One region of the Rhizobium sp. LjRoot258 genome, then DNA from elsewhere that is predicted to be linked to it. Evidence: predicted binding sites of a transcription regulator. Region 1 holds the regulator's gene; the other holds the start of a gene.
The links. The regulator LexA, encoded in region 1, represses DNA repair genes until DNA is damaged. The targets are predictions, from matches to a motif close to TGTTCNNNNTGTGTTCNG.
Positions count from the first base shown of each region.

Region 2: ruvC (crossover junction endodeoxyribonuclease RuvC) is a predicted target of LexA. The motif match lies at 1,708-1,725, and genes of this name have one in related genera.

Region 1 is NZ_CAXUST020000001.1:1,368,752-1,372,700, reverse strand. It holds gene kdsA (3-deoxy-8-phosphooctulonate synthase) at 1-743, opposite strand, end outside; gene ACSQ9D_RS06905 (VOC family protein) at 740-1,624, opposite strand; gene lexA (transcriptional repressor LexA) at 1,823-2,539, shown strand; gene gltA (citrate synthase) at 3,670-3,949, shown strand, end outside.
Region 2 is NZ_CAXUST020000001.1:3,049,538-3,053,486, reverse strand. It holds gene ruvA (Holliday junction branch migration protein RuvA) at 38-655, opposite strand; partial or broken gene ACSQ9D_RS15030 (DNA-binding protein) at 669-749, opposite strand; gene ACSQ9D_RS15025 (AbrB/MazE/SpoVT family DNA-binding domain-containing protein) at 835-1,098, opposite strand; gene ruvC (crossover junction endodeoxyribonuclease RuvC) at 1,154-1,666, opposite strand; gene ACSQ9D_RS15015 (methyl-accepting chemotaxis protein) at 1,909-3,949, shown strand, end outside.

The DNA of each region.
Region 1 (3,949 bases):
GGGTCTTCGTGCGTTTCGATGAAGACGCCGGCGACACCAACGGCAACGGCTGCCCGTGCCAGCGTCTCCACGAATTCGCGCTGGCCGCCGCTTGAGCCACCCTGCCCGCCCGGCTGCTGCACCGAATGCGTGGCGTCAAAGATCACGGGAGCGCCCATCGCCGCCATGATCGGCAGCGAACGCATGTCCGAAACCAGCGTGTTGTAGCCGAAGGAGGCGCCACGCTCGCAAAGCAGGATATTGGGGTTGCCGGTCGAGTTCAGCTTGTTGAGGACGTTCTTCATGTCCCAAGGAGCAAGGAACTGGCCCTTCTTGACGTTGATGGTGCGGCCGGTCTTGGCGGCTGCAACCAGCAGGTCGGTCTGGCGGCTGAGGAAGGCCGGGATCTGCAGGATGTCGACGACGGTCGCTACCTCGGCGCACTGCTCCTCGGTGTGGATGTCGGTTAGAACCGGAAAGCCATATTCCTTCTTGAGGTCAGCAAAGACCTCCAGCGCCGTTTCAAGGCCGATCCCACGCTGGGCCGACAGCGAGGTGCGGTTCGCCTTGTCGAAGGAGGACTTGTAGACGAGGCCGAGGCCAAGCTTGTCGCAGAGTTCCTTTAGCACGCCGGCGACCATGAAGGCATGGTCGCGGCTCTCCATCTGGCAGGGCCCAGCAATCAGCGACAGCTTACCGGCATTGGAAAAGGTGACGCGGCCGGCGCCTTCGCCAACCACGACTTCGGACTTTGTCTGGCTCATCGTTTCTCCTCAAAGGCGAAGAGCGCGCCCTGCCCGGCAGCCGCCTTCACCAGAATTCGATTGTTTTTGCGCGTGTAGGTCATCCCGTTAGCAGCCAAATGCGCTTCTGTCACGGCAAGATCGTCGACCTTGAAGACGATGGCAATGCCTCTCAGGCCGCGATCGGTCGACGCTGCAGGAAGGTCGAAATAGGCATACAATCCATCGGGGGATAGAATGCTGATCCTGGCATTCGGAGTGACGACGCTCACGCCGAAGGCGTCGTTGACAATGACCGGGCTGTGCGCCGCTGCGCGTACGAATGATCCGAACGCCTTGGGATCTGGCGAGACCAGAGCGATCTCTGCGATCCCATGGACGCCGTTTGCGTGCACATGCAGCGCTTTTCGATCGGCCGGCAGCGGATTGACCCGTTGGCACGTGAAAAAGAAGAAGTCCGGAGCCCGCAGATCCACCGCGAAAGCGAGCTTGAACGCGGCTGTGGCCTCCGATCCATCGGGCATCTTCATCGGTCGCTCGAACTGCAGCATCTCGCCGCCATTGATCCTTTCGGAAAGGAACCGAGCGTGGTCGCGATCGGCATCTGCGGTCGCGAAGACCACGGCAGAGAATCCATCATCCCCGCATCGAAACCGAAAGGCGCGATCACGCGCGGTGAAGACATTCCCTTTCTTTGCCGACGCCTCGTGCAGTTCCGCGCTGGCGACCCCCAGGGGCTCTAGGTAAGTTTCGTCGGAGAAGAATATGCAGGCGTTCTCGGTTCCAAACGGATGCCGGGCATCGGGCGCGACGGTGAATCCTAGTTTTCCGAGACGTTCGCGCGCGAGCCCAATATTGGAGACCGGCAGCACGATGTGGTCCAGCGGATGCGCTTCGCTCATAGCAACTCTCCGGAATTTGCGAAGATGTGCGCCGGGTAGCAGGACAATGCAACCCCCTTCGGCGCTTTCAGTCAAATGAGCTGAGAAAACTGAACAAGTTGCGGGCAAGTTTTACGAAAATTTAGGCACTTGCGGAACACATATGGAACATATAGTGTCTGTTCTGGCTTTGTTTCACGACTCTGGGGTTCAACTTCGATGCTGACGCGCAAACAACAGGAGCTTCTTCTCTTCATTCACGAGCGAATGAAGGAGTCCGGTGTCCCCCCTTCTTTCGATGAAATGAAAGATGCCTTGGACCTCGCGTCGAAGTCAGGCATTCATCGGCTGATTACAGCGCTCGAAGAACGTGGCTTCATTCGCCGACTGCCGAATCGGGCCCGCGCCCTGGAGGTCATCAAGCTTCCAGAGGCATATAACCCGAGCTTGCAACCCCGCCGCGGCTTTTCGCCGAGCGTCATCGAAGGCAGTCTCGGCAAACCGCAACCGGTTGCGCCACCGAAACCGGTAGCACATGCCGACAACGGCAGCTCCGCCTCTGTACCGGTTATGGGACGGATCGCCGCCGGTGTGCCGATTTCGGCAATCCAGAACAATACTCACGACATCACGGTTCCGGCCGACATGCTTGGCCCAGGCGAGCACTATGCGCTTGAGGTCAAGGGCGACTCGATGATCGAAGCGGGCATTTTCGATGGCGACACGGTGATCATTCGCAATGGCAGCACCGCAAATCCCGGCGACATCGTTGTCGCACTCGTCGATGACGAAGAAGCGACCCTCAAGCGCTTCCGCCGGAAGGGCGCCTCCATTGCGCTTGAGGCCGCGAACCCGGCTTATGAAACGCGTATTTTTGGACCCGACCGCGTCAAGGTTCAGGGCAAGCTCGTCGGCCTCATTCGTCGTTATCATTAGAGGCAGGCGGCTCACCGTCAAACGTGCCGCTTCGCCAGTTGTACGCCCGATGCGGCATCCAGGGGCGGTCAAGCGTGGTATAGGCGGCCGTAACGACGGGTGAGCCCAGGTCGTCTATCCCCTCGGCGGCGCCAGAGCCGCGCAGGATTTCTCCGGTGAACAGCAGTGCGCCCGACCGGCATTCGGTCGCACGCAGGCGAACGGGCGTCACGACGATATCGGCGGTATCGCACGCAGCGCCGACGTAAGCGAGGTTTTCGACGATTGTCAGAACGTAGCCGCTATCGTGCGGGGCGGTGCGCCAGGCGCCTTTCAGGCAAACGACGCGGTTTTCAACGCCCGTCGCAGAGGCTGCCGCAACGCATTGCGGGCATGACGCAATTCCTCATCCGAGAGTCCTGGAGCTTGGCCTTCGCTGTCCCCGCCGCCGGTCAGGGGCGATACGCTTCAGTACTCGGTAGCTGGTCTAGCTCCGCCGCCAGCGCCCTTCGCCATTGATCGAAAATCAGCGCCAACGCAACAAACCATGCCCCAAGGCGGATCGTTGGCCGGTCACTTGCGAGCTCAAACCAGAGGGCGGCGCCGGCCCCGAGGAAGACCGGAGAAAATACGAAGAACCGCCCATGATCCATCTCCGTCGCCACCGCGCGTCGAAACCACGAAGAGCAGCTGAGCGTCGCGGTCGTAACCCACGTTGGCCAGGAGACGGGTGATTGCGTGCGGAAGGCGCGCGGAGGCTTTTGACCAGATTGAGCCCGGACAAAGAACGCTCTGCCACGCGAGCAAGCGCATCCGCGCCGGGGGCGGCCTGTCTCACAAATGGCTTCAACCCCGGCATGCATCTGCGCCGAAAAACAGCCCCCTTGCAACCACAAAGCAAGCTCTTCAGGCTCGAGGCAACAATAATCGATTGAAATCTGAAGGAAAATCGGAAGCCAGAAAAGCCAAGGATAATCATCAGCTTCTGCTATGCGCAGGGCTCATCGCAGCAGTGCCCAAAAGTTGATACTGCGATGCACAAAATGGCATCACGGGAACTTGGCATTGGGCGCGCGATCATATAGCTATCGTCGACGACGCTTAACCCTATGGCGCTTTTATGGCGCCAACCGCCAGTTTGGAGGATCAGCATGACGGAACAAAGCGCAACACTGAAAATCGGTGATAAATCAGTCGATCTCGCCGTCAAGAGCGGCACGATCGGCCCTGACGTCATTGATATCGGCGCCCTGTACAAGCACACGGCTTCCTTCACGTACGATCCTGGTTTCACCTCGACCGCATCCTGTGAATCGAAGATCACCTACATCGATGGTGATGCCGGCGTATTGCTACATCGCGGTTATCCGATCGAGCAACTTGCCGAGCATGGCGACTTCCTCGAGGTCTGCTACCTGCTTCTCTACGGCG
Region 2 (3,949 bases), 1.7 Mb from region 1:
CAAGCGGGCGGCTTTGGCACCCGCCCCGGGCAGATGATCAGCGAGCCAATTCCTTCAACCCAAGCCGGATCAGCTTGGCGCTATCGGCGCCTTCACCGGCGGTCTTCATTGCTGCCGCAACGGCATTGGCAGCCTGATCACGCGAATAGCCGAGATTTGTCAGCGCCGATACCGCATCGGCAACCGGAGCCGCGGCAACACCTTCGCCGAGCTCCTGTTTGAGGCCGATGGTGCCGGACGCTTCTCCCGCGAAGGCCGGCGCTTTGTTCTTGAGTTCGGTGACGATGCGCACAGCAACCTTGGGGCCGACACCTTGGGCACGCGAGACGGCGGTGCGATCCTGCAGCGCGATGGCGGTCGCAAGTTCGCTCGGCGGCAGTGTGGAAAGCACGGCGAGAGCCACCTTCGCGCCGACGCCCTGAACGCTTTGCAGGAGGTTGAACCACTCCCGCTCCAGGGCAGTCATGAAGCCGAAGAGCTTCAGCTGGTCTTCACGAACGTAGGTTTCGATGAAAAGCACGCAGGCCTCGCCAACAGAGCCGAGCCGAGACAGGGTGCGCGCCGAGCAGAAGGCGACGTAGCAGATGCCGTGGACGTCGACGAGCACATAATCCTCGCCGATTTCATCGATGGTGCCTTTGAGCTTGCCGATCATAAATGGAAGTCCGTCAGGAATGGGTTTCAGGGGAGATGATGTCGAGCGAGGGGAAGTAGGTGCGATAGCGCGCGGCATCGCGTGTCAGCAGGCGGCGCGGCCTGAGCCGCAGGATCATCTCGGACGACCATTCCTTGAAACGTGCCTCCGGACCGAACACGTCGATGAAGACGTTCGTGTCAACGAGGACCGAGGTCATCGCGCGGTCCCCTAAGCCATTCGATATACTCGTCCGCAGTCATGCCGCCGGTGTCGAACGTCCCCGAAACGCTCTTCAGCCAAGTTTCGACGTCGTCCTCGGATACTGATCTGCCATCGGCGACGACAACCAGCCTAGCCCCCTTGTCGTCGGCAATGAAATCCACTTCCGATCCAGGGCCGACATTCAATCGGTCCCGGATGTCCTTCGGGATAGTCACTTGGCCTTTTTCAGTCACGCGCAATGGTAATACCTCTCCGGTATGACTTATCATGCGATGAGAACAAGTCAAGAACAGGCTATCCTGCAAGCGCTGCCTGCCGGATGCGACTGCTGCCGCGGTTGTGGGCGTGGCAGATGGCGATCGCGAGCGCGTCGGCGGCGTCGTCGCCCTTGAACTCGACCTTCGGCATCAGGATCTTCAGCATCATGTGGATCTGTTTCTTCTCGCCGTGGCCAACGCCGATCACGGCCTTCTTGACGGCGTTTGGAGCGTATTCTGCGACCGGCAATCCGGCACGGGCAGGGACCAGCATGGCAATGCCGCGCGCCTGGCCGAGCTTCAGTGTCGCCACGGCATCCTTGTTGACGAAGGTTTGTTCGACGGCAGCCTCATCCGGCTTGTAGCTATGCACGACTTCCGCCAGGCCGTCGTGCAGTTGGCAAAGGCGCGAGGCCAGGTCCATGTCGCCGTCCGAGGTGACAGTCCCGGAAGCGACGAAGCGCAGGGAGTTGCCGAGCGTGTCGATAATTCCCCAACCGGTGCGGCGCAGGCCCGGATCAACGCCGATGATGCGAATCGTATGTTGCATGCTTCACCCTATTGCACTCGTGAAATAACTGCCATCGATAAGTGAACAAAACAAAAACATTCCTTGTTTTTCAGGGCGGCTGTTTACGGCAATTTAAGCTCCGTAGCCGAGTTTTGATCCATAAAATGTCAGAGGAGCTCCCTTCCTGAGAGGGCAAGGCTCCCGTGTTCTGTTTTCAGGTCAGTCGGCAGGGCGTTTCCGCGTCCTGCCGGTAAGGGCCGTTCCGGAAGGGTTCATCGTTCATGGTTCAGAGATTTCAATCCCTGTCCTTCAAGGTCATCGCCACCTTCATTCTGCTGACCGCACTGTCGATCGCGGTCATCAACGTCCTCGCTTACTTCGCCAGCAGCCGCATTTCCGGCGAACAGGCGCTCAAGGCAAAGGAAAGCGTCCTGATCTTCCGCGGCGACATGCTGCAGGATCAGCTTGAGCAGCTGGAAAACCAGGCGAACTCGATTGCGCGCATCGAAGCGCTGCAGATGTCGATCACAAGCCTGAAGAGCGGCTGGAAGACCATCGAGAAGACTTCGGGCGATGCCCGGGCCGAATTGAAAAAGGTGTTCATCACCAACAATCCGAACCCGGCCGACCAGCGCGAGAAGCTGATGAAGCCGGAGGCGCCGAGCGGCTTCTACTATTCCAACCATGAGACGACGCAAGGCGAGGTGGCCCGTGACCTCGAGAACACCGCCTTCAGCGACCTTTTGATTACCGATCTCGATGGCAACGTTCTCTACTCCTACAGGAAGAACGACGATTTCGCTGAAAACCTGAAGACCGACGCATGGAAGTCGACCGGCGCCGGTCTGGCCTTCGCCAAGGCGATCGAGAACACGGCCAAGGCGACAGACGATTCCGCGCCGACGGGCTTTTCCGGTCTTCGCGTCGACGCGGCGAGTGGCAAGGCGGCAATCTTCTACGCCGTGCCGATCGTCAAGCTTGGTGCCGCGAAGGGTGTAATGCTCTTTAAGGTGCGTGAGGACATCATCACCAGCATCCTCGCCAAGGGCATTGTCGCCGGCAGCACAGCGCAGGCGGCGATCATCTCGGATGGCGGCTCGGCTATCGGCGTGAACGCCGCCGGCCAGCTCGTCACGCTCGATACCGCGCCTTTCACATTCGCGAAGGACGCGCTTTCGGCGAAAGGTATGACGGTCGACGACTTCGATCGTGCCGATGGCTTGGCGCGGGCCTATGTCCGCGGCATCGACTACCAGGGTTCCCGCTTCCTCGTCGTGGAAAGCGTGCGGCTCAGCGAACTCAACGCCGGCTCCCTCGAAATCGCAACGCTGCTGACGATGATTGCTTTCGGTGTTCTCGTCGTCATGGCCGTGGCGACCGCGGTGATCACCAAGCGGCTCTTCTCGCCGCTTGCCCGCCTTGCCGGCGTCACCCGCGATGTCGCCGACGGCAACCTCGCCGTCGAGATCGGCAGCCAGAACCGCGGCGACGAGATCGGCACGATGGCGAAGGCACTGGCAAGGTTCAAGCAGTCGCTGGTTGAAAGCCGCGAACTGGAAGCCGCCAGCAACGAAACCCGGGCTCGCGCGGAGCGGGATCGCCAGCAGCACATGGCCGAGCGCGAGACGGAAGCAAGGACATTACAGGAGGTCGTTCAAGCGATCGACCAGGGCCTGCATCACCTTGCCAATGGCGATCTTGCCTATCAGATCGAGACCCGCTTCCCGAACGAGCTCGAAAGCCTGCGCATCAATTTCAACGAAGCGCTGGCTGCCCTCAGCGAAACGATGACGGCGATCGGCGGCAACTCCATGGCTGTGCGCTCGGGTTCCGAGGAAATGCGCACCGGCGCCGATGAACTGGCGGGCCGCACCGAGCGTCAGGCCGCCTCGATCACCGAGACTGCCAATGCCATCGATGCGATCACCCAGTCGGTCCGCGTTCAGATCGAGCGTGCCGAACAGGCAGAGCGCATCGCCCGCGACGCCAAGCGGGAGACGACCGGCTCCAGCCAGATCATGCGCGAGACGATTGCCGCGATGGAGGCGATCCAGGCCTCGTCGCGCCAGATCAACTCGATCATCGCCGTCATCGAGGCGATTGCTTTCCAGACCAACCTATTGGCCCTCAATGCCGGCGTCGAGGCAGCGCGTGCCGGCGAATCCGGCAAGGGCTTTGCTGTCGTTGCCATGGAAGTGCGCGAACTGGCGCAGCGTTCGTCGAGCGCTGCCAAGGAAATCGCGAGCCTGCTGCAGAAGTCCACGCGCGAGGTGGAAATGGGTGTCTCTCTCGTCGAGCGTGCCGGCGACGCGCTGATGGGGA